DNA from 2 places in the Cohnella sp. GCM10020058 genome. Region 2 is predicted to be linked to the other one. Evidence: riboswitches for the same ligand, from Rfam matches in the RefSeq annotation. Region 2 holds a riboswitch; the other holds the start of a gene.

Region 1 (14,894 bases), on a different contig from region 2:
GGATCGCCATGCGCGCAAAGGTTTTTAATATGGCGTCGTAAATAATATTATGTAAACTATTTTCGATTAACTGCAACAAAGGCAGTTAAAAGGGAGGGGAGAACCATTCAACAATTAACGACATAAACATATTGAATTCGACAAATTAATGCTCTGAATCCTCGCTGACGAGATCTGTGATCTTTCTGCGAATGATCTCGCAGCGCAGCATTTGAACAAACTCAACATCCAAGCCAAGCGTTCTGGCCTCAAAATAGCTGCTAGCCAGATGATCGTCCTGCAGATGCGCCAAGATAAACCTCATTTGGGGAATCACCTTTCCGGATGGGGTTTTCACCATTTCAGCCGCTTCCTTGAAGCGGAGCGTTTCCATTTGAACTTCTTCTGCAATATTTAATATTTCATGGCGATTAAGACGAACTCTGACCAACTGCTCCTGCAGCACAGTCTGAACCGCCAGGGAGACATACCACGCGTCGTCGCTTTCCTTCAGTGCCTTCATCGTAATCACCTGCAAACCTCGTTTACTTTAGTATGAAATGATCAGAAATCTTTTGAATGCGTAGCGCTTATATGTTAAAGTTTACCTGTAATTTATTGGTGTTGTCAGTGCAATTTGAGTGCGTAAAGATGCAAAAAGTTATGCACATTTATTAATAACGCGCAAAAAAACTCGTATCTATTTGACGATACGAGTTCATATCTGCAAAAAATAGGACTTTCTACACCCAATAAGTTTCTTTTGCCGAAGCAGAGTCGTTTTTTACAAATGCTTTTTTAAGAGCGCTTTTTTCATTGTTCGTTAAAGAAAAGAGGCCAATAGCTGACTCAATCGTTGTGCGGTCTGACTTTTTTAGTTGCTTTATTACAGATTTTAGATCTGAAGGCTGTGCTAGGATCATGGTAATTACCTCCTGGTTGGATAGTTTTTCCTAAACATATTATCACATTTTGTAGAAAGAAGGGTAGGAATTGTCGATTAAAAAGACAAATTTATTCATTTTTATTCTATTAATAGGGGTAGTTTCATGGTTTATCTTTATTACAATGCGTTATCCTTATATGGATTTCAATGTGATTGATAAAAATGGACACTGGTATGTAAGCCAAATGGACTCAAGAAGTTTAATTACGAAAACAGATCTTCAAATAAATGATGAAATATTATTTATTAATAAAAATAAAGTGGAAGATTATTATTCAGTTAGACGTTGGGGAGCGGTGGATCAAGCAAAAGAAATATCGGTAAAGCGGGGAGACTTAATATTCAAGATTCAAACTGATCAATTATCTAAACTTACAAAAGAGGATCTTTTGTCCGTGTTCGGTGGTTTAAGTTGTTTATTTATTTCTTTACTATTGTTTTTAGGCATAAAGAATTCAGAATCGGCACGAAGGTTAGCGATCGTTTTCGTATCAATCAGTTTGACATTTCTTAGTCTGGGGGCTTCTATCAGAGGAGATTTACTTGGGAAAATGATTATTGGAGCGGGGCTCGTTACCATTCCAATTGCCATGGTTCATTTTTTAATCGTATTTTTAAGCGACAAGGGACAAATTAAACTAGAAACAAAAAACTTAAATTGGTGGTATGCCTCTGTTATCTTTTTCACGTTGCCACTCCTTTTTCGCTTCGACAATTTGTCAGTAAATCAATGGATTCATAAAGTTTATTCCCTTTGCGAGCTTCTGTTTTTTTCAATAGGTGCGATCATTAATATTGTTTATTTAATATTCATTTATTTAAAACATTGCAAGTCTAATCCTTATCTATCTATGATAATTAAGACTATAATTGTCTTTTTTACTATTTCGATAACGCCGATCGTTTGCTTTTCGTTTTTTACAAAAATAATTTTTGGTTTTGAATGGATTAGATCAGGTTATTCTGGTTGGTTTATTCTATTGTTTCCTTTGTCGTTTACCTATCTCATGATAACTAAAAAAATTTACGATATAGACTTGATTGTTAGAAGAATCATACTTACTACCGCTGTTTCGATTATTCCAAGTGCCATCATTGTTTTAATGATACCTTTAATATATTCCTATAAAATGGAATTAAATCATATGTTCTTGGCATTTACAGTTCTCATTGTTTTAATGTCCGTAACCCTCTATTCTCTGGAATATTTTACGAACAGATTAGAAAAAACAATTTTTCCACGGAGATATTACCTGCAAAGCTCAATTAAAAAAATAGCAAAAAAATTAGGATTGATTTCAAGCTTTACTGAATTAAAAGACTTAGTTCTAAAAGATATTATTGATATTTTGCAAGTATACGGAGGCGCTATTTTTTTTAAGTATAATGATTCACACGAGTTGATAAGTGAGGGTGCAATATTAGAAAGTGATATTCTTAGTAAATTTTCACAAAAATCTGTAGATTCTGATTTAGTCGTCTTTGAACTTACGCGTAATCAAGAGTACGTAAGTTACTTGGTGCTTACAAGAAAAAAGACAAATACATACTTAGGCTCCGAAGAAATGCAATGGCTAAATTTAATTATATCGTATCTGTCTATAAGCATGGAAAACCTATATTTAATTCGTAAAATGTCACATAAGCTTGAATTGCTTGCAGCGCAGGTTCCTAGCGAAGAAACGGCTAATGACATTGCATGGTTTCGCAAACTGATGTTTGAGCTTCAAGAGAAGGAAAGATTCCGAATCGCTACAGATCTGCACGATACGACCATGCAAGATCTGTTCTTTTTAAAAAGAAAGCTGGCTGCCTTGCTCGATAATTACTCAGACGATTGGCAGGAATCGGAGCAGGCTAAGGGCTTGCTGGATTATATTGATATTATCAATATGAATTTGCGTCAGAGCTGCTTCGAACTGCATCCGTACTTACTGCAGGAGCTTGGATTGGTTCGGACGATCGACAAGCTCATCGATCTTGAACAGTCAACCTTGCCATTTGAAGTTGAGTTCAGATATGGAGGGATCGACCTGATCGAATCCTGCAACATGGAGATGAAGCGTCATCTTTTCCGAGTGTTCCAGGAGCTCATTAATAATGCGAAAAAACACTCAAATGCAACAAAAGTGTATTTTAATCTGAGCGCTTCTAACGGCAAGCTGGTGATTCAGTACCGTGACAATGGACTTGGCTTCTTATCCGGACAGGATCTCGTCCGTGAGATCGGGGGCTCGCATATCGGCCTGGAGCAATTAAAGAGCAGAATTTTATCGATGCGGGGCGTATTCGAGATTAAATCTGGTCAAGGCAACGGCATGTCGTTCAGCGCCGTAATCCCGCTTAAAGAAGGAATGACTGCATGAAACGAAAATATAAAACGATCGTCGTGGACGACCATCCGTTGATGGCGCAGGCTACGCTCCAGTTGGTCAGTCAGATGGACAGAATCGAGACGGCCGGGTTTGCAAGGAGCGGCGAGGACGCGATTCAATTGGCTGCCTCTGTCAGTCCCGACCTGGTGCTGCTGGATTATCAGCTGCCCGATCTGAGCGGCACGCAGGTCGCAGAGCAGCTAAAAGCGGCGCATCCGAACCTTAAAATCATCATTTTCACCGGCGTGGACGTGTCGGACTTGCTGCCTTTTCTGCTTTCCAATCTCATCAGCGGCATCATCTCCAAAGGGGTCACGGAGTCGACAATGAAGCATATCGTCGCCTGCGTGCTTGACAATCATATCGTGCTGCCGCAGAGCATGCTGCCGCAGCTAAAGAGCATATCCGGCAAGGACAATGTCGATCAATTGTTGTCTGAGGAAGAGGTGCTGCTCATGACGCTGATCATCAAAGGCGATACGTACGAGAAGATTGCGGAGCAAATGTACATCAGCAAGCGGTCGGTAGACAACTATCTTCGTCGCATCTACGAGAAACTGGGCGTCCAGACGCGGGCGCAAGCGATCGAGAGATTCGTGCAAAGTTCGCAATACCAGAGCTGAGAGGAAGACGGGCATGGACGAGAGCATACTTTCTGAACTTCACAAAATGGTGGACGAATACGCGCGGGACGCGACGCTGAATGCGACGCTGCGGTCCTTTATCGCCGAGAAAGCGGCGGAGAAGACGTCCTGGGCAGAAATGACCCGCTGCACGCATCGGATGCTTGGCGGACGATCGCCTGATCTGGATCGACACGCGGCGTTGACGGAGATAATCATCCTGCTGCTGGACATCGTGGACGACCTGCAAGACCGGGATAGTTCGGGCAGGCCCTGGATGACATGCGAGCCGGCTGTTACGCTCAACGCGGTGCTGGCGATGTTCGCGGCGATTCTCGGTAACTGCGACAGGCCGGGAATCGGATCGACGGTCGGTAATCTGCTGGCAAGGTCGATTCAGGGGCAGCAAGCGGACATCACTGATAAGGTGCAAACGGAGGAAGATTATTTTCATATGGTCTCGGACAAGTCAGGCGCCCTGATGCAGCTGGCCGTCTATATGGGATATGCGTTTGTCGACGGAATCGATTCGGATGTGCAGGAGACGCTCAACCAGCTGGCTGTATGCGGGGGCATCGTATCCCAGATCGAGAATGATGCAAGAGACGTGCTGAGGCTCGACTTCAAGAACGATCTTTTGCACAAAAAGCGTACGCTGCCCATCCTGTTCATGCTCGAAGACAGCCACGCAGAATTCCCGGCGCTGGACGAATATTACGCGGGGGCGCTGACTCGCGAGCAGTTCATCGACAGACAGCACGAATTCGTGCAGTACGCGCGGGATTCGGGCTGCATCGAATATTGCAAGGTCGTGCAGGCGCTCTACAAAGACAAAGCAAACGAGCTGTACGAGCTGCTGCCTCCGATGCAGGAGCCGTGGGCGGCGAAGTTCAGAGAAATATTTGTTCCGGACTATGAGGTTCGGTATAATGCAAGTTGAGAGGGGGGCGTTAGTTGATGGCAAATCACTTTGCCGGAATGCGCTTAACTCATGCAAAGCCTGCGAATAGGGCGATACTTTGCATGGGGCCGGACTTTCAGCATTAACCGATCGCCCGTACCAGCGTTATCGTTTCTAATCATGGGCTTTGCACCTAATTAGCGCACTATACTAATTAAGGGGCTGAAAGCATGCAACCATTCATTAGAAACCACCAATATAACCTGATTAAAAAACAAGTCGGTCTGCTGCAGCATGCCTGCGCGACCGTCGCGGATCCGAAGATCGTCGAATCGGTCCGTTCCAATATGCAGTTCAAGCTCGCGGAGGCGTTCCCCGATGCGAACGAAGCGGCGCTTGAGATTGTTCAACGCGGATCCGAGCTCGGTACCGCGCCGGAGTTCCAGCTGTATCTGGCTTCTCTGGAGAGTCACCGCATCGCGTTCGAACCCGGGACGGAGCAGCAACTGAAAAAGCTGTATCCGAAGATCAAGAAGCTGAAGCTTCCGGATCTGGCCGCGCTGGATAGGAAAGCGATCAGCTATCTGGGCTGGTCGGACATCGCTGCGAACAAGCTTTTTATCGTGTACCCGCTGGATGGCCGGCTCGTCGGCATAGAGGGAAGGTTCACGCCGACGAATAAAAAAGGGACCTGCTTCGTGTGCAACCGGCAGACGGAGGTTGGCCTGTTCACGGCGCTTACCAAGTCCAGGCCTGCGAACGCATCGCCGGACTACTACAAGGCGATCGGCAATTATATGTGCGCAGACAGCGAGGTCTGCAATCATAACATTACGGATCCGGCGCCGCTCGAGCAATTTTTGAGCAACGTGGTGAAGTAGAGGTATCGTAAGGCGAAGTTTAGTAAGGTGAAGTTTAGTAAGGTTAGTAAGTCAGTCAGCTGAATGAAAAACGGTGAAGCACACGTGGCTTCACCGTTTTTTTAACATTCTGGCACGGACGGCGGGCGGCGTTTCAAAGACAGGCAAGCGCGCATTTGGTGCGCCGGCGCTTTTTCGGATGCTTGGTGAGTCGAAAAACCTGCATTGGTACATGTATTTTCTGCCGAATGGCGCCACTTGATGAAATTCCTGCAAATGTGCAGGTAAATTCAAAGCAAAAGCCTTAAATCAGGAGGATGGAGGAAATTACCTGCACATTCGCAGGTATTCTGTACTTAAGGAGCGACATAGGCGTAAAAAGATGTAAATTTGCAGGCATTGTGGTGAAAGGACGAACATGAGCGATCGGCCAATCCATTAGGTTGAATGTCGGATAAGCCATCGATAAAAAATCGATAAGCGCACCTCGCGAATCGAGTTTTAGAGTTCCGCACGTTTAGGACACTGCAGACGTCTTCACGACAGGTGCGTCGACTTCGCCGCGCAGCAGCGAGATCTCATGCTTGTAGGGCGGGTTGACGTACTTCTTTGCCCCGATCGACGGCGTCTCGAGCAGCATGGGGAGGCCTTGCAGCTGGGGATGACGCACGACATAGCGGAGGGCATCCAGCCCGATGAAGCCGTGTCCGATATTTTCGTGCCTGTCCTTGCGGGAGCCTCGCTCGTGCTTGGAATCGTTGATGTGCAGCACCTTCAGCCGATCCAGCCCGACAATTCGGTGGAACGCGTCCAAGACGCCGTCAAAATCGGCAGCGACGTCGTACCCGGCATCATGGATATGGCAGGTGTCGAGACAGACGGACAAGCGCTCATTGTGCGTGACGCCTTCAATGATTCGTGCCAGCTCCTCGAAGCTTCTGCCGCACTCGGTACCTTTGCCCGCCATCGTCTCCAGCGACACCTGAACGTCTCGCCGTTCGGACAGCACTTCGTTAAGTCCTTCGACGATACGCGCGATACCCGCTTCCGCGCCTGCGCCGACATGCGAACCGGGATGCAGGACGAGCTGGCGGCTGCCGAGCGCTTCGGTTCGCGCCAATTCTTCGTGTAGCAGCTCGACGCCGAATTCGAACGTTCGTGGCGAGGTCGTGTTGGCCAGGTTGATGATAAACGGCGCGTGAACAACGATGTTCGAGATGCCGTGCTCGCGCATATGAGCGGTTCCCCGTTCGATATTAAGCGCTTCGATCGGTTTGCGGCGGGAGTTGTGAGGCGCGCCGGTGTATATCAAAAACGTATTTGCGCCATAAGATGCCGCTTCCTCGCTGGCTTGCAGCAGCATGCGGGGACCGGACATCGATACGTGCGAGCCGATGAATAAAGACATGACCGCGATCCGCCTTCCCCTGGGTATATGGCCCACTGAAATTTATATCATATAGAACATCATCATAAATCGCATGACATCCCGGGTCCATTGCCAAATAAAACAAACGAAATGAAGCGCGCAGCCGCTCTGAGAAAAGAGGGCTACGCGCTATAGGCAACAGGTGGCTTAGCTGCAAGTGCAATTAAGCACCGGCTTGCGGGCGGCGGTCGTCTCGTCGAGACGCCGTACGACGGTTCCGTAGGGAGCGTTCAGAACGAGCTCCGGATTCGTACGGGCTTCCTCGGCAATCCGGATCATCGTATCGATGAAGCCGTCGAGCGTCTCCTTGCTCTCGGTTTCGGTCGGCTCGATCATGATGCACTCCTCGACGTTAAGCGGGAAATAGATGGTCGGCGGATGGTAGCCGAAGTCGAGCAGGCGCTTGGCGACGTCGAGCGTGCGTACGCCGTATGCTTTGAGGCGGCGTCCCGACATGACGAATTCGTGCTTGCATACGCCCGGGTACGGAATCTCGTAATGGGGCGCGAGGCGAGCCATCATGTAGTTGGCGTTAAGCACGGCGCACTCGGAGACGCGGCGCAAGCCTTCCGGTCCGTAGGTCCGAATGTACGTATACGCGCGGACGAGGATGCCGAAGTTGCCGTAATACGCCTTGACGCGTCCGATCGACGCCGGGATATCGTAGTCAAAGTAGTACGTGCCGTCTTCGCGGCGGGAGACGATCGGCTTGGGCAGGAACGGGATTAACCGACTCTTCACGCCAACGGGACCCGCGCCAGGTCCGCCGCCCCCGTGCGGCGTGCTCATCGTCTTGTGCAGGTTCAGGTGCACCACGTCGAAGCCCATGTCGCCCGGACGCGTAATGCCCATGATCGCGTTAGCGTTCGCCCCGTCGTAATACAGCAAGCCGCCCGCTTCGTGGACGATCCCGGCGATCTCGACGATCTGCTCTTCGAATAAGCCGAGCGTGCTGGGATTGGTCAGCATGAGCGCTGCGGTGTCGCTGCCGACAGACGCGCGCAGCGCCTCCAGATCGACCATGCCGCGCGCGTCGGACTTGATCGTGACCGTCTCGAACCCGGCGACCGTTGCGCTCGCAGGGTTCGTGCCGTGCGAGGAATCGGGAACGATGACCTTCGTGCGGTGCTCGCCGCGGCTCTCGTGATAGGCGCGGATCATCATGAGGCCGGTCCATTCCCCGTGGGCGCCTGCCGCCGGCTGCAGCGTCACCTGATCCATGCCGGTGAGGGCGGCGAGGTCGTTTTGCAGCGTGTACAGCAGCTCCAGCGCGCCCTGAATGCTCTCCTCCGGCTGGTAGGGGTGGATCTTCGCGAAGCCGGCGAGGCGGGCCGTGTCTTCGTTGATTTTCGGGTTGTACTTCATCGTGCAAGAGCCGAGCGGGTAAAAGCCGTTGTCGACGCCGAAGTTGCGGCGGGACAGCTCCGTGTAATGGCGGACGACGTCGACTTCGTAAACTTCGGGCAATGCGGCCGCCGTCTCGCGCAGCATGGCGGCCGGAATAAGCTCGGAGGCCGGAAGCTCAGGCACGTCGCACGGCGGCAGCGAGTAAGCGACGCGGCCAGGCTTGCTCAGCTCAAAGATCAATGCTTTTTCCTTCGGCCCTCCAGCAGCTCCTGCATTCTCCGATGCGTTCATACGGCCACCTCCCCCAATTTGCCCACGAAGCTGTCGATTTCTTGACGCGTGCGTTTCTCGGTAACGGCGATCAGCATGTGGCCTGCCAGCTCCGGATATGCGATGCCCAGGTCATAGCCGCCGAGGAAGCCGGCTTTGAGCAGCTTTATATTCGTTTCTTGAACCGAGACCCCTCCCGGGAGCTTTACGACGAATTCGTTAAAGAACGGGGCGCCGAACGGAAGCTTAAAGCCGCTTCGATTCAGCTCGCCGGCTGCATAATGCGCCTTTTGCAAATTTAAATTCGCCGCGTCCTGCAGTCCTTGCTTGCCCATCGTCGAGAGATAGATGGAAGCGCACAGGGCGAGCAGCGCCTGGTTGGAGCATATGTTGGACGTTGCCTTCTCGCGGCGGATATGCTGCTCTCGGGCTTGCAGCGTCAGTACGAAGCCGCGCTTGCCGTCGATGTCGGTCGTCTGGCCTACGATGCGTCCAGGCATCCGGCGCATGAGCGGCTCGGCGACGGCGAAGAAGCCGCAGGTCGGTCCGCCGAGCGATTGCGAGATGCCGAGCGGCTGCGCGTCGCCGACGCAGATGTCCGCGCCGAGCTTGCCCGGCGTCTCGAGCAGGCCGAGCGCCATGGGATTGGCGCTGACGACAAACAGTCCCTTGACGCCGTGAATGATCGGCTCGATGGCGGCCAGGTCCTCGACGGCGCCGAAGAAGTTCGGCGATTGCACGAGTACGGCGGCCGTGTCGGCGGTGACGGCTTCGCGCAGCGCGTCCAGGTCGGTGACGCCGTCCGCGCAGCCGACCTCCGCGATGTCCAGATTGAGCCCGCGAGCCATCGTGCGGAGCGCTTCGCGCGCTTCCGGATGCACGGCGCGGGAGACGACCAGCTGCTTGCGCCTGGTGGCGCCGGCGGAGAGGGCGCCAGCCTCGGACAGCGCGGTGACGCCGTCATACATGCTCGCGTTGGCGACCTTCATGCCGGTCAGCTCGCAAATGTACGATTGAAATTCGAAGATGGCCTGCAGCTCGCCTTGGCTGATTTCCGGCTGATAGGGGGTATAGGCGGTATAAAATTCGGAGCGGGAGATCATGTGATTAATGACGACGGGGAGATGATGGTCGTAAATGCCGGCGCCGAGGAAGCTCTTGTATCGATCGGTATCGGCGTTGCGCCCGGCCAGATCCTTCAAATGCGCCAGCAGCGAGAACTCGTCGAGCGCGCCGGACATCGGCATCGTGCCGAGATAACGAATGGCCTCCGGAATGTCGCGGAAGAGCGCTTCGAGGGACGGGACGCCGATCGTCTCCAGCATGTCGGCCTGGTCCTGCTCGGTCATCGGGATGTATCGATGGAGATTAGGCATGGCGGTTCATCACTCCTTGGGCAGTCTTTTGTAAAAAGGGGTGCGGATCACTTCGGCTTTCAGCCGTTTGCCGCGAATCTCGACTTCGACCTCGGTGCCGATCGCGGCGAATGCTGCGTCGACCAGGGCAAGTCCCAGGCTGCGCTTCAGCGTCGGCGATTGCGTTCCCGATGTCACCTCGCCGATCCGCTTATCGCCGGAGAAGACGGAGTAGTGAGAGCGAGGGATGCCTCTGTCGATCATCTCGATGCCGACCAGCTTGCGGGGCAAGCCTTCATCCTTTTGTCTGACCAGCGCGTCCTTACCGATAAAGTCGTCTTTGTCCAGCTTGACGAAGAAGCCGACGCCGGCTTCGAGCGGCGTGATCGCTTCCGACAGCTCTTGCCCGTAGAGCGGGAGCCGCGCTTCCAAGCGAAGCGTATCGCGGGCGCCGAGTCCGGCAGGAACGAGTCCAAGCGGTTCCCCGGCAGCCATCAACACATGCCAGACGTCGCCTGCACGCTCGGCCGACACATAAATTTCAAACCCGTCCTCGCCGGTGTATCCCGTCCGGGAGATCAGAACGCCGACACCAGCCAGCAGCGTACCCTGCTTGAAGTTGAAGCCGGGGAGCGCCAGAACGTCCGGTTCCGCGCCGGCTGCCTGGAGAATCTCCGTAGCGCGAGGCCCCTGAAGCGCGAGCAGCGCGTAGTCGTCCGAAGCGTTCTCAAGCGACACGTCCCCGCACAGATGCGAGCGCATCCATTCGTAATCCTTGTCGATGTTGGCGGCGTTCACGACGGCCATGTAACGGTCCGCCGCGAGCCGGTAGACGAGCAAATCGTCCACGACGCCCCCGTCGGGGAAGCACATGAGCGTGTAATGCGCCTGGCCGTCCGTTAGTTTCGACACGTCGTTGGTCGTCACGCGTTGGAGGAAGTTCTCAGCGCCCCTGCCCGTGATGATGAATTCTCCCATATGGGACACATCGAACAGGCCGGCGTGCAAGCGTACCGCGTCATGCTCCTTTTGAATGCCGGAGAACTGCACGGGAAGATCCCAGCCGCCAAAATCGATGCAGCGGACGCCGGGATGACCGGCATAAATCGGGTAGAGAGGGGTTCTTTTCAATTCGGTCATCGTGGTTTTTCGCCTCCTCGATTGAAGCCATGATTAATATTTTAAAAGCCTCGGTCGGTATTGCCGGACGCAAAAAAGGACAGCCGCAAAAAGAAAGCGCGCCCCCAGCCGAAGCTGCCTGCGTCCTCTTTTCGCTCTGTCCTTTGTACCTGAGAGTTACCTTAGGTCCGAATCGGAACCAAGTTTCCCCGTGGGTGATCCCGCTGGATGCTGCGGAATGCTCTCCAGAGTCGCGTCCGGCAAAGGTCCTTTTGCCTGAGAGATTCTCCTCTTGCGAGGGTTACTCCTTCGGCGCCGCCTCCAAGTTCACGATGGGCGATCTCTCCCGTTGCCTTCATCCGCATTATGCTTTTGTCGTTACAGTCTATTCATACATGAGTCTGGGAGGAAGTGTCAACGTTAATTTGCATGGTATACTGGGGAAATCGAAAATCAGGGAGGGTCTCGACATGAGCGACAGCATGACTTTGGCGGATGCATTCAAAAACAGCAAGCATCCGGTCGTCGAACACGGCAAGCGGAACGTCCAGGTGTTATTGGACGCATTCGAAGGAATGGACGGGAACGCGAGCAGCGATATGTACGGAAAAGGGGAAATCATCGAGCGGTTTCAGGCGAAAATGGCCGCTTATCTGGGCAAGCCGGAGGCCGTCTTCTTTCCGAGCGGGACGATGGCGCAGCAGATTGCACTGCGGATTCACTGCGACGAGACGGGGAATCGAAAGGTTGCCTATCATCCGCTCAGTCATCTGGAGCTTTACGAGGAGGACGGCCTGAAGGAGCTGCACCGGATCGAAACCGTGCTGCTGGCCGATCAAGAGCGGCTTATCCGGCCGGAGGACGTCCGGTTGATCGGCGACGATGTCGCATGCCTGCTGCTTGAGCTGCCTCAGCGGGAGATCGGTGGTCAACTGCCTCCCTATGCGGATCTTGAGGAAATTTCCGCTTACTGCCGCAGCCGCGGCATAAGGCTGCATCTGGACGGCGCGCGCCTGTTCGAGATTTTGCCGCATTACGGGAAATCCGCTGCCGAGATCTGCGCGTTGTTCGACAGCGTTTACGTGTCGTTTTACAAAGGCCTGGGCGGCGTTGCCGGAGCGATATTGGCGGGAAATGCAGCGCTCACAGAGCGTTCGAAGATCTGGAAGCGGCGGCATGGCGGCGATCTGATCAGCCTGTATCCATACATAATCAGTTCGGATTATTACTTTGACCTGCGAATCGGCAAAATGGCACAGTATTATGAAGAAGCGAAGGCGCTGGCGGCAATGTACAACGATTGCGGGGATGCGATCCGAACGGTCCCGGCGGAGCCGGTGTCCAATATGTTCCACGTCCATGCGAATGTGCCGAAGGAAGCATTGGAATCGATCTTGGTCGGCGTATGCGAGGCGACGGGCGTCGGCTTGTCCGCTTGGGTCAAAGCGCTGGAGGAAGGAAGCAGCGCTTATGAGGTCAGCATCGGCGACCGTTATGCCGCGGTTCCGGAAGACCGGTTGCGCGAAGCGTTCGCCTTCCTCAGAGAAAAGCTGTCGGAGAACGGGTATCGGGCTTGAAGATCGCGCGCATCCTAACGCAGAGATGTCGTTCGTCTTAAAGCGAAGGAGACCGATATGCGCAAAAATGATCTCGAAGCGCTTCAAGCGCTGGAGCGCCATGCGACGCCATTTCTCGGGGCAGCCTACGCGGAAGCGCTCGTGGAGCGTGCCGGCGAAGCCAAATTCGTGCTGATCGGCGAGGCTTCGCACGGCACGTCCGAGTTTTACGCCGAGCGGGCGGAACTGTCCAAGCGGCTTATCGTCGAGAAAGGCTTTAAGTTCATTGCAGTCGAGGGCGATTGGCCTTCTTGTTATGTGCTGAACCGTTATGTGAAAGGCGACGAGGCAGCCGGCACGATCGCTGCGGAAGCCCTGCGCGACTTTGCGCGGTGGCCGACCTGGATGTGGGCCAACCGCGAGGTCGCGGCGTTCGCAGACTGGCTTCGCGTCTACAACGACGGCAAGGCCGAAGAGGACAAGGTCGGCTTCTACGGCATCGATCTGTACAGCTTGTGGGCGTCGATGGACGAGATCCTGCAGTACCTCGGGCAAAAGGACGATGCAGACCTGGAGTCGGCCAAGCGCGCCTTCGAATGCTTCGAACCGCACGGGCGGGAGGAGCATCGATACGGGATCGCGGCCAACTTTTATGGCGAGGGCTGCGAAGCGGAGGTCGTCGCGCTGCTGCGCAAGCTGCAGGACAAATGGCAGGCCGCGCGTCCGGGTGACCGCGAGGATGCGTTTGCCGCCGAGCTGAATGCGCTGGCGGTGAAAGGCGCGGAGGATTATTACCGGACGATGATCCGTCACGATGCGGAATCGTGGAACGTGCGCGACAGGCACATGATTGCGGCGCTCGAGCGGCTTATGGCTTTTCATGGACCGATGGCAAGGGCCATCGTCTGGGCGCACAATACACATATCGGCGACGCACGCGCGACTGACATGGCCGATGAAGGCATGGTAAATGTCGGACAGCTGCTGCGCGAGACCTACGGCGGCAAAGTTTACGCCGTGGGCTTCGGTACTTACGAAGGCACCGTCATCGCCGGACGCGGATGGGGCCGTCCTTTGGAGGAGATGAAGGTTCCCCCGGCCAAATCCGGGAGCCTCGAAGAGCTGCTTCACCGGATCGAGCCTGCCGACAAGCTGCTCATGCTCGACGATGCCGAGCAGGTACTGCGCGAGCGGTCGCTTGGTCACCGCGCGATCGGCGTCGTTTATCATCCGGAACACGAGCGCGGCAATTACGTGCCTACGACGCTTGCGGAACGGTACGACGCGTTTATATTTATGGACCGGACGTCCGCGCTTGCGCCGCTGGCCGTCGAGCCGGCCTTTTCATAATCCCGCAAGGAAAGCCTGTGACAGCGAGGATCGATAAGCTACGCATAAAGGAGCTGCATGTGCCAATGCGGTCTACGGAGTATATCGGCTGCTTTGCTGGCTCCAATAACCTGCATTTGTACATGTATTTTCTGCCGACCAAGCGAGCTTGATGCAATACCTGCAAATATGCAGGTAAATTCAAAGCACACGCCGGAAAACGGACTTGTGGAGGAAAATGGATGTAAATTTGCATCTTTTCTGCTCAAACGAGCAAGTATCGGCGAAAATAGATGTATATTGGCAGGAATTACGCAAAGATCGGCGCGGTGACGATAGGCCAACAATAGGAAGGCTCGCTGGATGAGCCTGCTTTGCAGGCATTGCGCAAAGAAGGGTGCGCCGATTGGCCGACCAATTGCAAGGCTCGCCGGATGAGCCAGCGATCTGCGTTCCGCGCGATAATCGCGTTTCGGATATCCGACAAAATCAAAAGAACCGCCGGGGCGAAACTCTCCCGGCGGCTTTTTTACGAGCAAAAAAGGTGACTGCCCCGAACGTCAACGGACTTGCTCGACCATCACTTCCATGCCCGCTTCGGTCATCTCGCGCAGGTGCTGCCCGGTTATCCGGCTGTCGGTGATAACCAGATCGATCTCGCCGGGCTCCGCGAACTGGACGAACGAATTTTTGCCGATCTTGGCGCTGTCGCACAGGAGCACGACCTGCGTCGCAATGCGGATCATCGTTCGCTTGACCTCGGCCTGGTTCATGTCCGGCGTCGTGCAGCCTTTGCGGGCGCTGA
Region 2 (14,894 bases):
CTGAGCCGAGAAGGCTCGCTCCGGATCCGCTCGGAGGAGACGGAGGACGCGCTCGTCATCGTCGTCGAGGACAACGGCGTCGGCATGGACGAGGAGACGCTGCTCCGCATTCGGCGATCGCTGGAGGAGGCAGCCGTGTCGCCGGGCCGGCAGGAGGATCCCGCCGGACGCCGGGGCATCGGTCTTGCGAACGTGCATCGCCGCATTGCACTGATGTACGGGGACGGGTTCGGACTTCGGATCGAGAGCGAACGCGAGCGCGGCACGAAGATTACGGTTTCGTTTCCGAAACCCGCAGAAGAGGGGGATTCCCGATGAATATTCTCGTCGTCGACGATGAAGAAGTCATCCGCAGCGGCATCGAGCGGACGATCTCCCGCGGGTTCCCCGAGCATCGCGTTCTGCTCGCCGGGAATCCGGAGGAAGCCGTTGAAGCGCTGCGGACAAAGCATGTCGACTTGGTGCTGACCGACGTGCTGATGCCGGGCATGACGGGGCTCGAGCTGATGGCGTTCTCCCGGCGCAAGCAGCCGCATGTGAAGTGGGTCGTCATCTCGGCGCATTCCGAATTCGCATACGCGCAGGAGGCCGTGCGGCTCGGCGCCAGGGATTATATGCTGAAGCCGATCGGCAAGGAGTCGCTCGTCGGACTGATCGACGAGCTCGCGCGCGAGATCGCGGAGGAGAGCGAGCGCAACAAGGAAGCAGACCTGATGAAGCGCAATCTGCGGTTCCTCCGGGAAGGCGTATTCGCGCGTTGGGCGTCCGGGCTCGATCTGGGCGGCATCGATATCGCGCCGTTTACCGAGAGCCACCCGTACTTCAATTTGCTCATGGTCCGTCTGGATAGCGACGCGGACACAAAGTTGGAGCATTTCATCGTGGAAAATGTGCTGACCGAGCTGATGGACTCCGCGGGCAAAGGCTTCGTCGCGAGCATCGACGCGCATAGTCTGCTTGGACTCGTGACGCTGCGGGAGGAAGCTGGGCTCGGCCTGCTCGTCGACAAGCTCCGCACTCATCTGAAGCGTTACTTGAAAACGCCCTTCCAGGTGCTGCATTCGGGGCGGATCGACGATCTGGCGGCCGTGCCCGGCGAGGTGCGGCGCATGCGCAGCGCATCGTCCGCGCAGGTGTACGATCACTACGCGAGCGGCGGGGAAAAGGCGATCGAGGTCGCGGTACAGTACATCCATACGCATTTCGGCGAGGAGATCGGACTGGAGAAAGTGGCGTCCATCGTTTACCTAAACCCGGTCTACTTCAGCCAGCTGTTCAAACAGAAGGCGGGGACGGGCTTCAAGGAGTACGTTACCAACCTGCGGATCGCGCGCGCGATGGAGCTGCTTGGCGGCTCCGAGCTGAAGATCGGCGATATCGCCGAGCGGGTCGGCTATCCGGACGTACGTCACTTCTCGCAGGTGTTCCGCAAGAAAGCGGGCAGCACGCCGTCGGAGTACCGGCAGGAAGTCAGGGGCGGCGCGGCGGCAGATGTCGGAGAAGGAGAGTTCGAGTAGCGGGAGCATGCCTAAACATAGGTTCCGGACTCGAAGGCAGATCGCTGCTATCGGCGTCAGGAACGTTTTTAATTTTAGACGCCGAATCCGCGGGAATGCGTCTCGTGACGCCGGTTGCTTCAAATAGATTGACATCTATTCCCTGCGTGAATTAAGCTATCCGTGTCAAACGAATATTGCGGATGAAGATGGCAGGGAGAGACTGCGCCGACAGGCGCGGCACCGAAGGGGCAAGTCCGCGGCAAGCCCGCCGGCAGGACCAAACTTTCAGGTAAAAGTACCGCCATCCGACGCGCCTCTGGAGAGAGCGAACAGCCACCAAAGGGGTAAGGGCGGAGCGAACGCCTCGTCTAATCTCTCAGGTACCCGGGACAGAGCATACGGCAGCATGCCGTTGCTCTGTCCTTTTTTGCCGTTCGGCGCTTATTGCGGCAGGCAGCGGTGCGACCACACACGAGAGGATGACGAAGATGAGCGAGATCAAGGCGGGATTGGGCTACACCGAGGAGCATGAGTGGGCGGAGGCGACGGCGAGCGTCATACGTGTCGGCATCACTGATTACGCGCAGAGCTTGCTCGGGGACATCGTCTTTGTCGAGCTGCCCGGCGTAGGAGACGAACTCGCGGCAAACCAGCCGATGGGGACGATCGAATCGGTCAAGACGGTGTCGGATCTTTTCAGCCCCGTGGACGGCAAAGTCGTGCGCGTGAACGAGGATCTGCTGACTGCGCCGGAGAAGGTTAATGCGGACCCCTACGGAGAAGGCTGGATCGTCGAGGTCGAGGTGGATGGCGATCCTGCGGAGGCGGTCAAGGGCCTGATGGATGCCGGGAAATACGAGACATTCCTCGCGAGCAAGTAGTTTGGCTTTTACGCGGAAGATCAATGACTGAAGCCGTAAGCTCGGGACAGCCAGCTTTATGATGCGGAGATAAAATATCGCCTTCTGTAAACCAGTAGCAGGGTTAGAGGCGAGGAGTTGGCAAGTAAAGTAAAAGTAAAAGTAAAAGTAAAAGTAAAAGTAAAAGTAAAACCTAGAGGGAGAAACCCAAGAAAGCGGCGGTACGGTAAATAAATGCCTGCATCCGTGCAGGCTTTCAGCCGATTTGACGAATGGAAGCGGAAATGCCTGCAAATCAGCATCTATTTAGCTGCGAAACCCGAAAATCACGAAGGGAAGAGATCAAAGCCTGCATATTCGCATCTTTTTATTGTTCAAAGTCTGTCATACAGGAAAAGGATGTAAATTTGCAGGCATTTATCTGTTCCCCTCCGGCAGGCGAATCGCGCTCACGGAGAGGCATCGTCCGATCGCGCATCGCTGCCGGCGTCACTCTAGAATGTGGCGCAGTCTTTAATGCATTCAGGCGGTTGGGGTTAATCCGCTGATTGTATTTGCTACCGCCAAAGAACCGCCAGGCGATCCTTCCTGGCGGCTTTTTCATATATCTGCGTTCGAATATCTCCGAACTACCTCCCATCCTTCGCCGCGCCAGCCAGCCTCATCAACTGCGCGATCTCCTGATCGTGGCTCCCGGACGTCCCGTCCGCGCCCTGCGACCGCAAGCGGTCGATTAGCGCGACGGCCTCCGGGCCGGCAACGGTGACGATGCGCTCGCCGTAGCCGCGATCTTTAAGCCATTGCTCGGCCGCGGCCAGCGTATCCGTCTTGTCCGTGTCGACGGAGCGGATGCCGACGCCGCCGTGCGGGCCGGGCTCCGGACCTTTGCCGGACAGGCCTCCGGTGCCGCTCAGCAGCTTGCGCTGCAGGGGATCCGCGGCGGAAGCGGACGGCCCCCGGTCCTTGGCCGCGAGGAATACGGCGTCGTTCGCGACGAGCACGCGAATGCCGGCCAGCCCGGCGCCGGCCAGTTCGGCCTCAAGATCGGAGGAAGTGCCCCGGCCGCGCAGCCCCGAGCTGCCGATCCGGCTCAGCACGCCGCTGCCCATGCCTTGTCCCGATGCGCCGTATTGGTTGGTCGTCCGCGTCTTCTCCCGGTCGACGCTCGGGATAACCGCCGGATCATGCTGCCCTGCAATCTGCGGACGCTGCACGGAGTGCATCTTCAGCCGGTCGTCTACGATGCGCTGCGCGTCTGCCGCTTGCTTGACCGACTGCTCGCGCAAGCTGTGGCTCTGGCAGGCGGCCAGCGTCAGCACGCTTGCGGCGCAAGCGATCGCGAGCATCCGGCGCTTAGTTGCGATTGCGTTTGCCATGGCGAATCTCCACCTTATATTGGATTGGTTTGAAGTTAGCATAGCCAGCCGCAAGGAATGCATAAGGACTTAATTTTGGAAAAAACTAAGGGGGAAAAATCCGGAACGAACAATGGAGGTGAAAGGATGGCTGACCCGAATCAAAAGGGCGGCTCCGGTCACGACAAGGTCGAGCAGCCTTCCCGGCGGAAATTTCTCGTCCAGGCCGGCTATGCGGTCGGCGGCGTTATCGTGGGCGGGGCGCTCGGTAGCCTGATCCGGCCGTCTAAGAAAACGGAGACCGCTCCCGAAACGGGCGAGGGCACGGCGACGGACATCAAAAGCTACAATCGCGCGCCCATGTTCTTTACGCAGGAGCAGCTCGGCATCGTATCGGCGGCTACGGAGCGGATTTTTCCCGCGGACGACGCCGGTCCAGGCGCGCTGGCGCTCGGGGTCCCGTTTTTTATCGACCACCAGCTGGCGGGCGAGTGGGGATTCAATTCCAGGGAATACATGTCGCCTCCCTTTTACGCGGGGGAGAAAGTGCAGGGTTATCAGGGCCGCTTGAAGCGGCGGGAAATGTTCGAGATCGGACTGCGGGAATTGGAAAATTACAGCCAGACGAAATTTACGAAGGGCTTTACGGAGCTCGCGGCCGAGCAGCAGGACGAGGTGCTGAAGGCGTTCGAGTCCGACGAAGCGAAGCTGACGACGATCTCGGCGAGCGGTTTTTTCAAAATGCTGCGGAGCAGCACGCTCGAAGGGGCGTACAGCGATCCGCTTTACGGCGGCAACGCGGACATGAACGGCTGGAAGATGCGAAGCTACCCCGGCAACCAGATGAGCTACACGGATATCATCGACAAGGACTTCGCGGTCATCGCGCCGAGCAGCCTGCAAGACCATCTAAGCGCCCACTAAGGCGGAGAGGACAGAAGCGATTATGGCCAAGACGCTGCCGAAAACGGACGTCGTCATCGTGGGCGTCGGCTGGGCGGGCGGCATCATTGCCGCCGAGCTGACGAAGAGCGGACTGAACGTCGTCGGCCTGGAGCGCGGCAAGGAGCGCAAGACGGAGGACTATTTTATGGTCCACGACGAGCTGCGCTACGGGCTGCGGTACGAGCTGATGCAGGATTTATCGAAGGATACGGTGACTTTCCGAAGCACGGAGAAAATCCGGGCGCTGCCCATGCGGTCGTACGGCTCGTTCCTGCTGGGCGAAGGGCTCGGCGGAGCCGGCGTGCACTGGAACGGCCAGACCTACCGCTTCCTTCCGTACGACTTCGAGATTCGTTCCAAGACGATCGAACGGTACGGCAAGAACAAGATTCCGGACGGCATGACGATTCAGGACTGGGGCCTCACCTACGACGAGATGGAACCGTATTACGACAAGTTCGAGAAGCTCGCGGGCATCTCGGGGGAGCCCAACCCGCTCGGAGGGAAGCGTTCGGCCGACTATCCGACGCCGCCGATGAAGAAGTCGCCCGCGCTCAGCATGTTCAGCGACGCGGCGTCCAAGCTGAAGCTCCACCCGTACATGATGCCGTCGGCCAATTTGTCGGAAGCCTACACGAACCCGGACGGCATCTCCCGCGCCGCGTGCCAGTACTGCGCGTTCTGCGAGCGCTTCGGCTGCGAGTACGGCGCGAAGGCGGACCCGGTCGTCACCGTGCTTCCCGTAGCGCTGAAGACGGGCAAGTTCGAGATTCGCACGCACTCGCAGGTTCGCCGCATCCTTCACCAAGGCGGTAAGGCCACGGGCGTCATGTATACGGATGTCACAACGGGCGAAGAGCTCGTGCAGCCGGCCGACATCGTGGTCGTAACCAGCTACGTGTTCAACAATGTCAAGCTGCTGCTCATGTCCGGACTCGGCAAGCCGTACGATTCCGCGAGCGGGACGGGCGTAATCGGCCGCAACTATGCGTACCAGGTGCTAAAAGGCAACGCGGCCGGCTTTTTCGACGACAAGCAGTTCAATACCTACGCGGGTGCGGGCTCGCTCGGCGTGTCGCTCGACGATTACAACGGGGACAACTTCGACCACACCGACCTGAAGTTTATCCACGGGGGCTCGATCAGCATCAGCCAGACCGGCATGCGCCCGATCGCCAACAATCCCGTGCCCGGAGGGACCGCATCCTGGGGAGCGGAGTTCAAGGCCAACTCGGTCAAATACGCCAATCGCTTCCTGTCCGTCGGCGGGCAAGGATCGTGCATGCCGTTCCGCCATCACTTCCTCGATCTCGATCCTACATACAAGGATGCGTACGGCGATCCGCTCGTGCGGCTGACGTTCGACTTCGAGGAGCAGGATCGCCAGCTTGCGCTCTACTTGTCGGGCAAGTGCGCGGAGATCATGAAGGAGATGGGCGCGAGCCATATCGACCAGCTCAAGGAACTCGGCCCCTACGAGATTACGACGTACCAGTCTACTCACAATACGGGCGGCGTCGTGATGGGCGCCACACCGGACACGTCAGCGGTCAACACTTACTTGCAGATGTGGGACGCGGAGAACGTGTTCGTCGTCGGCGCCAGCGCCTTCCCGCACAACTCGGGCTACAATCCGACCGATACGGTAGGCGCGCTCGCCTACCGGGCGTCCGAGGGCATTCTCAAGTATCGGGAAAAGGGCGGCAGTTTGGTGTAAATCGCGTAAAGGGAGAGCCTCTGCTTCGAGGAAGCGGGGGCTCTTTGTCGTGTTCGGATGGCGGATAAGGCTTGCTGACATGGTTAAGTAAAGTTCATAACCTTGAAACACGGCCATTTCATTCGCATTTAGGGAATGTCAAAATAAATGGCAAGCCACCTGCAGAAGGAAGGAACAAGATGAATGTGAAGGCGAATTGGGCGGAAGAAGCCTGGCGGCAGGTCGTCGACAAGATCGGCAGAACGAGTGCAAGCATCGGAGCGTCATTCCCGAATGGCTCTGTCAATGGCCGCTATAATAGAAGTCCCGCGCATGATTGGGTCGCAGGATTTTGGCCGGGGCTGCTATGGTTGGTCTATCGGGACACCCAAAATGAACGTATGAAGGAGCTGGCCGTACAATGCGAGCAGCAGCTTAGCAAGACGTTGTGGGCGTTCGACGCTCTGCATCACGATGTCGGCTTTATGTTTGGGTTAAGCAGCATTAATCAATATAAGCTCCTGCAGGATGAGGAAGCCAAGCGCCACGGCTTGATGGCCGCCAGTCTGTTGGCGGGCCGATTTAATCCGGCGGGCGGGTTTATCCGCGCCTGGCCGAATTGGGGCGATGAGGATCACACCGGCTGGGCGATCATCGACTGCATGATGAATCTGCCGCTCCTGTACTGGGCCTCCAAGGAAATCGCCGATCCGCGATACCGGCACATCGCCGAGATTCATGCGGATACGGTGCTTCGGTCGTTTTTTCAGGAAGACGGCTCCGTCCATCACATCGTCAGCTTCGATCCGGAAACGGGCGAGCGGAAGGAAGCGCTGGCCGGACAAGGCTATGCCGCGGGTTCGGCGTGGGCAAGGGGATCGGCTTGGGCGTTGTACGGTTTTGCGCTTAGCTATACATACACGGGCAAGGAGAAGTATCTTTTGGCAGCCAAGCGTGTGGCGCGCTTTTATATCGATCATTTACCGGCGGACTCGGTGCCTTTTTGGGATTTTCGTTTGCCTGCGGATGCGGAGGGCATGCCGAGAGATTCCTCTGCGGCGGCCATCGCCGCATCGGGACTTCTGGATCTGGCCTCCCTGGTACCGGGAGAAGAAGGGGGCGCGTACAAGCAAGCAGCCGAGCGCATCCTTCGTTCGTTGCATGAAAACTACGGCGCATGGGACGAGAACGAAGAAGGTCTGCTGCTGCATGCGACCGGTTACTACGCCGCCGATATTGGCGTTGATGCACCGTCCATTTATGGAGACTATTATTTTGCCGAAGCACTGTTTAAACTGAAATATAATGGCCTGGAGCCGTGGTGAAAGGATAGGGAACATGTCGACAAATCGCGTACAGCTAGTTAAACCGGGCTATTTTGCAACGGCTGCGGCGGCGGATAGCCGCAGAGGAGAATTCGACATCGGCAACGAAATTTTGATCGCGCACGAGGTGCCGGTTGACTTTGTATTTATCGGGGACTCGATCACGCATATGTGGGAGTTAAATGCCTACTTCGGCCGCACCGGTCGGTTCATCGTGAATCGGGGCATCGGCGGAGACATCAGCAGCCACGTGTTGCGAAGATTCGATGCGGACGTGATCCAGTTAAAGCCGAAGCATGTGGTGATCAAAATCGGCGTGAACAACTTCTGGGCGATGGACGGCTGGACGGCAGGCGACCGGAAAACGGCGGAGCAAATCGTTCCGGGTCTCGTCGACGATATCGAGGAAATGGTCAAGAAAGCGAAAGAGAACGATATCGTGCCGGTCGTCTGTTCCATCCTTCCGACGGATATGCCGCAATCCGGACACAATGACCAGCGTAATATAGGCATAATCAGTGCGAACGAGCATTTGCAAAAAGTTGCCGCTGAACAAGGCGCGATCTATGTCGACTATCATTCGCGGATGACTAAAGAAGACGGCCTCAAGCTACGCGAAGGGCTTGCCGACGACGGGCTTCACCCGCATGTGCTGGGCTACGATATTATGGCCGATGCTTTGCGCGAGACATTGGAGCAGAAGGGAATACGCATTTAAGAGCGCAGGCACTGCGCTCGCACGTTTTGAACGAAGGGCTGTCCCAGAAGTCATGCAAATGACCGAGGGGCGGGCCTTCATTTTTATTTTGCCTCGTTAATTAAAATGTTATATCGTGGAAATTAGATATTTTGAATTGGGGGCTGCATGGTGAGAAATACGGTATCGGTTGTTCTGATGGGGATCGGCATTCTGATTATTGCCATCGGCTTCATTGCCGGCATCGGCCTGGGCAAAGATGCGTATGGCGAGTTCTCGCTTGCGGCCGCCTTGTATTGGTGGCTGTCCGCGCTTGCTGCGGGATTTTTGTTCATCGGTTTGTCGGAAGTGATCCATCTGCTGCAGAAGCTGCTCGACCGTACGGCATCGCCCGCGCCGTATCAATCTGCACGGTCGGGTGCCGGAAGGCTGCCGACGGCCAATACGACGGCAGCTGGATCGGCTCGAGCTACGGAAGTAACCGGCGGCTATTCTGCGCCGGCGAATCAAGCGCAGCCCGAAGTTCTGACGGAGATCGTCGTTCAGCATGCGGGCATGGCGAGTGGCGTCGAGCAGTTCAAAGGACTGACGATCCTGCTGGACGAACGGAAGATCAAAGGCACGTTCCGGTTCGGCCCCGAGCTGCTTCAGATCGTGAGCCAATCGATGTTTCAAGCGGATGAGGCAGCACAGAACGTCGAGACCATTCCTTTGCATTCTTTTTCCGCCGATTATCTCGAGGGAAAGGACTACTACACATTTTCTTTTGAAAAGGGTACGCGCAAGCTCGCATTCAAGACGCATAATCTGTACGACTATGACCGGATTGTAAAGCGGATCCGGCGGGAGGCGTAGCTTAACCCTTATACCGTCGACCGTAAAAAACCCTTCCCTGTGCGACTGTCGTGGTCGGTGAACAGGGAAGGGTTTTATTGAACGAGCGGCTTCAGGTCGGATTCCGCTCCTTGATCAGCTCGGCGACAGGCTCGTGCTTGTCGTCCTCGATGATGCCGCGGGTGGAGCTGCGGAATTCGCGCAGCGTCTCGCCGAAGGCTTTGCCGAGCTGGGGAAGCTTGGCCGGACCGAAGACGATCAGCGCGATGGCGAAGATGATCAACAGTCCGGAGATGCCGATATTGTGAAACATCGTGGGTTCACCTCCTTTATAAATGTTTGATCGCATTCATAATCATATTTAGCCGGCTTAAATTTGTACGCCGTTAACCCGGTGCAGGTCCCGCGGCGCGACGCAGCCTGAACTGCCGGTTCGCGACAAGCGCGCTGCACTCGAACAGCAGCAGGAGCGGCACAGTCACGGACAAGTGGGAGAACAGGTCCGGCGGCGAAATGCACGAGCCGACGACTGCGAGCCCCACATAGGCGTACTTGCGGATAAACTTGATGCGCGCAGGGTCCAGCAGACCGAGCTTCGTCAGAAAGAGCATGACGAGCGGCATCTCGAAGGCGATCCCGAGCGGCATCAGCACGCCGAACATAAAGGCGAAGTAACGCTCGATCCCGTACATTTCCACGGCGCCCACGCTTTCGTTCATCGACTGCATGAATCGGAGCATCATCGGAAAAACGAGAAAGTACCCGAATGAGGCGCCGCCGAGAAACAGCAGGAACGAAGCGGGAACGTAACCGAGCGTGCCGCGGGCCTCCCTGCCGGTCAGTCCCGGCCGGACGAACGCCCACGCCTGATACATTGCGAGCGGGAACGTGAGCAGCGCGGCGAGCAGGAAGGCGCACCGCAGGTAGACGAACAAGCCGTCGGTGAACGAGAAAACGTGCCAGTCGATCGGCGCGCCCGCCGCCGCCCGCGACTTGAGCAGCAGCAGGATGGAGGGGGACAGGTACAGGCCGGCGCCCATCGAAGCGACGAACCAGATGCCCGTGACGATCAACCGCTTGCGCAGCTCGGACAGATGGCCGATCCATTCTTGATTGGCGTTCATAAGCATCACCGCCGTTGCCATATATTGCATAGCTTTGTCTTTATCGTGTCCAATTCGCCCGGGGCTATTCCCGAAGTCAAAGGCAAGATGTCGCGTGCATGCCATTCCGATAAATGGAGAAATCTAACCGAAACGACAAGAAGGAGGTCAAGCTCGCATGAGAAAATGGGCGGCAATCGCAGCAACGGCCGCGCTGCTGGCAATGACGACGGCGGCTTGCGGCAAAAGCAATAACAACAACGCTTCCACGACCCCGCCGTCGAGCGAGGCGCCGGCATCGCCCAGCGGCACGACGACGTCATCCGGCGAAGGCGCGGAGACGATCTACAAAGCGCAGTGCATCGCCTGCCATGCCGCCGATCTGAGCGGCGGCGTCGGTCCGAATCTGACGGACGTCGGCGCGCGCCTGTCGACGGACGAGATCTCGTCGCGTATTCACAACGGCGGCGGCGGCATGCCGGCGTTCAAGGGAACGCTGACGGACGATCAGATTAACACGCTCGTTAACTGGCTGAGTACGAAGAAAGGCTGATCGCGCTCGGCGCTCGATTAAGTACGACAAAAAAGCCCGCGTACGCGATTCCCGGCAGGGGATCCGCATCCGCGGGCTTTTGTCGTAGTCACAGCTTCAGCTAGCGCCGCGCTTGCACGCCGCGCAGCACCTTGCTTCGCATATCGGCGTCCACCGGCGCGCCATGCGCCAGCTCAAGCGCCCACAGCACGGCGCCCGTCGCAGGAGGCACCGCGAGCGGGAGGAAACGGCAGCGGCGGCGGGTCAGCTCGCCGACATCAAGCATGTACCGCTGCATCAGGAGCGGGCTCTCCGCCTTGACCCAGACGGAGCCGGACAGTACGATCTCGATCTCATCGTCCGCGTCGAAGTCGAGATGGGCGATGCATCCGGCCGTGGAGAGCGCCATCTGCCGGGCCGAGTGCGCAAGCAGCGCGACGGCGGCTTCGTCGCCGGCGTCCGCAGCGGCGAACAGCACGCGCATGAGCTCCGTATTCGGGAGCGTACGCTTGTAAGCCGCGTCCGCCGCGTAGTCCATGAAGCGCTCGCGCGAAGGCGCGCCGAGCAGCGCGATGACCGGCTCGGCCATTGCGGTCGGCGGCCCCAGCCGGTAGAAGCCGTCATAGACGGCGCGGACGACCTTGCGGCCCAGGTAATAGCCGCCGCCTTCGTCCCCGGCGAGCTCGCTGCCGATGCCGCCGACCTGCAGTCGCTTGCCGCTAGGCGATATACCGCCCGTGACGGCGCCCGAGCCGTTGACCGAGCAGATGCCGTAGCCGCGCTCGGTGCCCGCTTTGATGCCGAGGAAAGAATCGTTGTCCACGGCATATTTCCGCAGCCCGATCCGCTCGGCGATCCGGCAGAGCTCTTCCTGCTGCGTCGGCAGATCGCAGCCGGCCAGGCCGAACGCCGCGGCCTCGACCTGCGACAGCGCGATGCCGCGCGGCTCGAGCAGCTCCCGGATGCGCGCGTCCATTTCGCGATGGGCGCCGGCGTAGCCGTCCGTGAACCGTTCGTGGCTGCAGGTGCCCGCGTTAATATGGTTAACGAAGCCGCCCTCGCGGTCGAACAAGAAATAATCGGTCTTGCTGTTGCCGCCGTCGACGCCGATCACGTAGCCGCTTCCAGGCTCCGCTCCGTTCATGGGTATCACGCTCATTTCTTTTCACTTTGCTCACCAAATTGCCGCTATCGCGCGTGAACCCTGCCTACCGGCAGGCCATAGCGGCAAAATCTGCCGCTATCGCGCGCGAACTCTGCCCGCCGGCAGGCCATAGCGGTAAAATCTGCCGCTATCACGCGCGAACCCGGCCGCCGCCGGGCCATAGCGGCAAAATCTGCCGCTATCGCACGCGAACCCGGCCGCCGCCGTGCGATAGCGGCAAAATCTGCCGCTATCGCACGCGAACCCGGTCCGCCGCTATCTCCCCAAACCTGCGTACCACTTTGCGATCGCGCACCATGCAAACCCATCGGCCTTGCCATCGTCACCTCAGCACCATCGCCCGAGCCGCTGCCTCTCGCAATTCGCTACTCAGCTAAGCCGCTGCCTCGCAATTCGCTACTCAGCCAAGCCGCTGCCTCGCAATTCGCTACTCAGCCGAGCCGCTGCCTCGCAGCCGACGCCATTCGATACTCACCCAAACTGCGGCAAATACGCCTTGTGCGCTTCCTTCAGCTCGCCGAAGCAAGCGAGCGCCGTGTTGTAATCGCCCACCAGCGGGTTCATCAGCAGCGCCCGCATCGCGGCGTCTACGCTGCCGGATACCGCGGCGGCCACCGTCTCGCGCTCGTACGCTTTTACCATCCGCATGTAATCGATGATATGGCGGTTCGCGAATCCCGGCACGGAGACCGGCACGGCGCCGTCTTTGCCGATGACCGCGGACACCTCGACCGCGTCGTCGTCCTCCATGAACGACAGCGCGCCTCTATTCAGCAGATTAACGACGTGCACCTCGCGCTTGTCGTTCCAGATTGCATCCACGAGGCTGATCGCGACCTCCGAGTAGTTGGCGCCGCCGCGCGAGGAGAGCAGCTCCGGCTTCACGTGCAGCTCGGCATCTTCGTAAATCCGCAGCAGGTCCGCTTCGATGCCGATACACTTCTCGCCGCGCGTTTGCTCGCTTTCTTTCAGCAGCTTCAGCTTCTTGTCCTTGAAGTAGTAATACTCGAGGTAGGAGGAGGGGATGGCGCCGACCATGTTCACCAGCTCCCGGCTGAAGCCGCTCGACGGAATGTTCTTCATCGCCTCGCTGTTGAGCCCGAGCTCAAGCGCCGTTTTCAGATAGTCCTTGCCGTCGTGCTCGATCGCGGTAATCCAGCTGAGGTGGTTAAGGCCGACATACGTCATCTTGGCATCCGGCAGTTCGAGCGTCTCGCGGATGCTCTTGTACATATTGTACGGAACGTTGCATAGGCCGAGCATCTTGACGCCGGTATGCTTCAGCAGCGCCTCGGTGATGATGCCCGCCGGATTGGAGAAGTTGATCAGCCAAGCGTTCGGACATAGCTCCTGCATCCGCTCGGCGATCTGCAGCATGACCGGAATCGTGCGCATCGCCTTGAAGAAGCCCCCGATGCCGCACGTCTCCTGGCCGATCAGGCCGTACTTGAGCGGAATCTTCTCGTCGAGCACCCGGGCGGACAGCTTGCCGACGCGAATCTGCGCGAGCACGAAGTCGGCGTCCCGCAGCGCCTCGTCCAGATCCTGCGTCAACGTGACGCGGGTGGGCAAATTTTCCGATTCGATCATGCGTCGGCACAGACTGCCTACGACGTCCAGCTTCCGCCCGTCGATATCCATCAGCACGAGTTCGCTGACGGGCAGGGCGCCCTTGCGCTTGATAATGCCTTCGATCAGCTCCGGCGTGTATGTGCTCCCGGACCCGATAATCGCGATTTTCAGCTTGCTCATGACGTTCCTCCTGCGGGCCCTCATCGGTTATCGTTCGCGTTAAGCGTTGGCCCTTCATTTGCGGCTATTATAGCATGGGGCGTTTCGGTCAACAATAAAATATAGAAATTTTATTTCAATGTGATATATTTATTTCAAAATATTATTTCTAAACCGTCGTCGTTCCGTATGTCGCGACATGCCCTTGTCTTTTGGAAAAAATGGCCTTACTATTTACTAAAATACGACAGAATGCGCAGGTACCTACCATGGCGATCCAGAACAATATATTGCTCAAGATCCGCGACATGAAGGACAGCATGACGCCCGTCGAACGGATGGTGGCCGAATACATCCTCGCCAATACCGAGGAGATTCCGCATCTCTCCATCAAGAGTCTGGCGCAGTTCAGCCGGACGAGCGACGCGTCGGTGCTGCGCTTCTGCAAGACGCTCGGCTACAGCGGTTACCGCAGCTTCATCGTGAGCATCTCGGCGTCGGTCGGCTCGATGGACGAGGAGCAGAAGGACGAATATACCGATATCCAGCCCGGAGACGATCTGAACGTCGTCGTCTCGAATATTTCTTACAACAATATGAAGTCGATCGAGGATACGCTCAGCATCATCGACCGCGGCGCCGTAGCGAAGGCTGTTCAGGCGCTGCGCGACACGAACCGGATCGTATTTTTCGGCATCGGGGCTTCGGGACTCGTCTGCATGGACGGCGAGCAGAAGTTTTCCCGCATCAACAAGATGTGCCATGCCTACACGGACGGGCACAGCCAGCTCACGGCCGCCACGCTGCTCGGCAAGGGCGACGTCGCCTTCTTCGTCTCGAACTCCGGCGATACCATCGAGATCCTGGAGGCGCTGGACATCACGCAGCGCGCGGGCGCGACGTCGATCGCCCTCACCAAGTTCAACAAGAGCGAGCTTGCGGACAAAGCCGACATCGTGCTCAGCATCTCTACGCCGGAGGTCACGATTCGCAGCGGCGCCATGGGCTCGCGCATCGCGATGCTGACCGTCATTGACATCCTGTTCGCCGGGGTCGCGAGCGCGGAATATCCGAATATTAAAAAATATTTGTTGAAAACCCACAATATTTTAGCGGGCAAACACCGCAGATAACGATTACAGACATTGCCGG

What was found. A riboswitch is a leader RNA that binds a small molecule or an ion and turns the genes downstream of it on or off. The one in region 2 is predicted to bind glycine.
Region 1: another riboswitch for glycine. It lies ahead of gcvT (glycine cleavage system aminomethyltransferase GcvT); the one in region 2 lies ahead of gcvH (glycine cleavage system protein GcvH).

The regions. Positions count from the first base shown of each region.
Region 1 covers NZ_JBHUJV010000013.1:45,061-59,954, reverse strand. Annotated here, with positions in the region: gene sda (sporulation histidine kinase inhibitor Sda) at 146-502, opposite strand; gene ACFSR7_RS21760 (hypothetical protein) at 723-902, opposite strand; gene ACFSR7_RS21755 (sensor histidine kinase) at 973-3,291, shown strand; gene ACFSR7_RS21750 (response regulator transcription factor) at 3,288-3,923, shown strand; gene ACFSR7_RS21745 (polyprenyl synthetase family protein) at 3,937-4,863, shown strand; gene ACFSR7_RS21740 (FusB/FusC family EF-G-binding protein) at 5,055-5,705, shown strand; gene ACFSR7_RS21735 (deoxyribonuclease IV) at 6,202-7,092, opposite strand; gene gcvPB (aminomethyl-transferring glycine dehydrogenase subunit GcvPB) at 7,261-8,751, opposite strand; gene gcvPA (aminomethyl-transferring glycine dehydrogenase subunit GcvPA) at 8,748-10,106, opposite strand; gene gcvT (glycine cleavage system aminomethyltransferase GcvT) at 10,116-11,225, opposite strand; glycine riboswitch at 11,360-11,455, opposite strand; glycine riboswitch at 11,459-11,563, opposite strand; gene ACFSR7_RS21715 (threonine aldolase family protein) at 11,675-12,781, shown strand; gene ACFSR7_RS21710 (erythromycin esterase family protein) at 12,839-14,110, shown strand; gene ACFSR7_RS21705 (hypothetical protein) at 14,149-14,628, opposite strand; gene ACFSR7_RS21700 (DeoR/GlpR family DNA-binding transcription regulator) at 14,650-14,894, opposite strand, start outside.
Region 2 covers NZ_JBHUJV010000008.1:201,001-215,894, forward strand. Annotated here, with positions in the region: gene ACFSR7_RS13375 (cache domain-containing sensor histidine kinase) at 1-318, shown strand, start outside; gene ACFSR7_RS13380 (response regulator) at 315-1,517, shown strand; glycine riboswitch at 1,700-1,810, shown strand; glycine riboswitch at 1,814-1,894, shown strand; gene gcvH (glycine cleavage system protein GcvH) at 1,988-2,380, shown strand; gene ACFSR7_RS13390 (hypothetical protein) at 2,989-3,735, opposite strand; gene ACFSR7_RS13395 (gluconate 2-dehydrogenase subunit 3 family protein) at 3,862-4,638, shown strand; gene ACFSR7_RS13400 (GMC family oxidoreductase) at 4,661-6,376, shown strand; gene ACFSR7_RS13405 (glycoside hydrolase family 88 protein) at 6,556-7,680, shown strand; gene ACFSR7_RS13410 (GDSL-type esterase/lipase family protein) at 7,694-8,398, shown strand; gene ACFSR7_RS13415 (hypothetical protein) at 8,549-9,232, shown strand; gene ACFSR7_RS13420 (twin-arginine translocase TatA/TatE family subunit) at 9,324-9,524, opposite strand; gene tatC (twin-arginine translocase subunit TatC) at 9,598-10,335, opposite strand; gene ACFSR7_RS13430 (c-type cytochrome) at 10,493-10,867, shown strand; gene ACFSR7_RS13435 (N-acetylglucosamine kinase) at 10,968-11,990, opposite strand; gene ACFSR7_RS13440 (6-phospho-beta-glucosidase) at 12,483-13,763, opposite strand; gene ACFSR7_RS13445 (MurR/RpiR family transcriptional regulator) at 14,012-14,875, shown strand.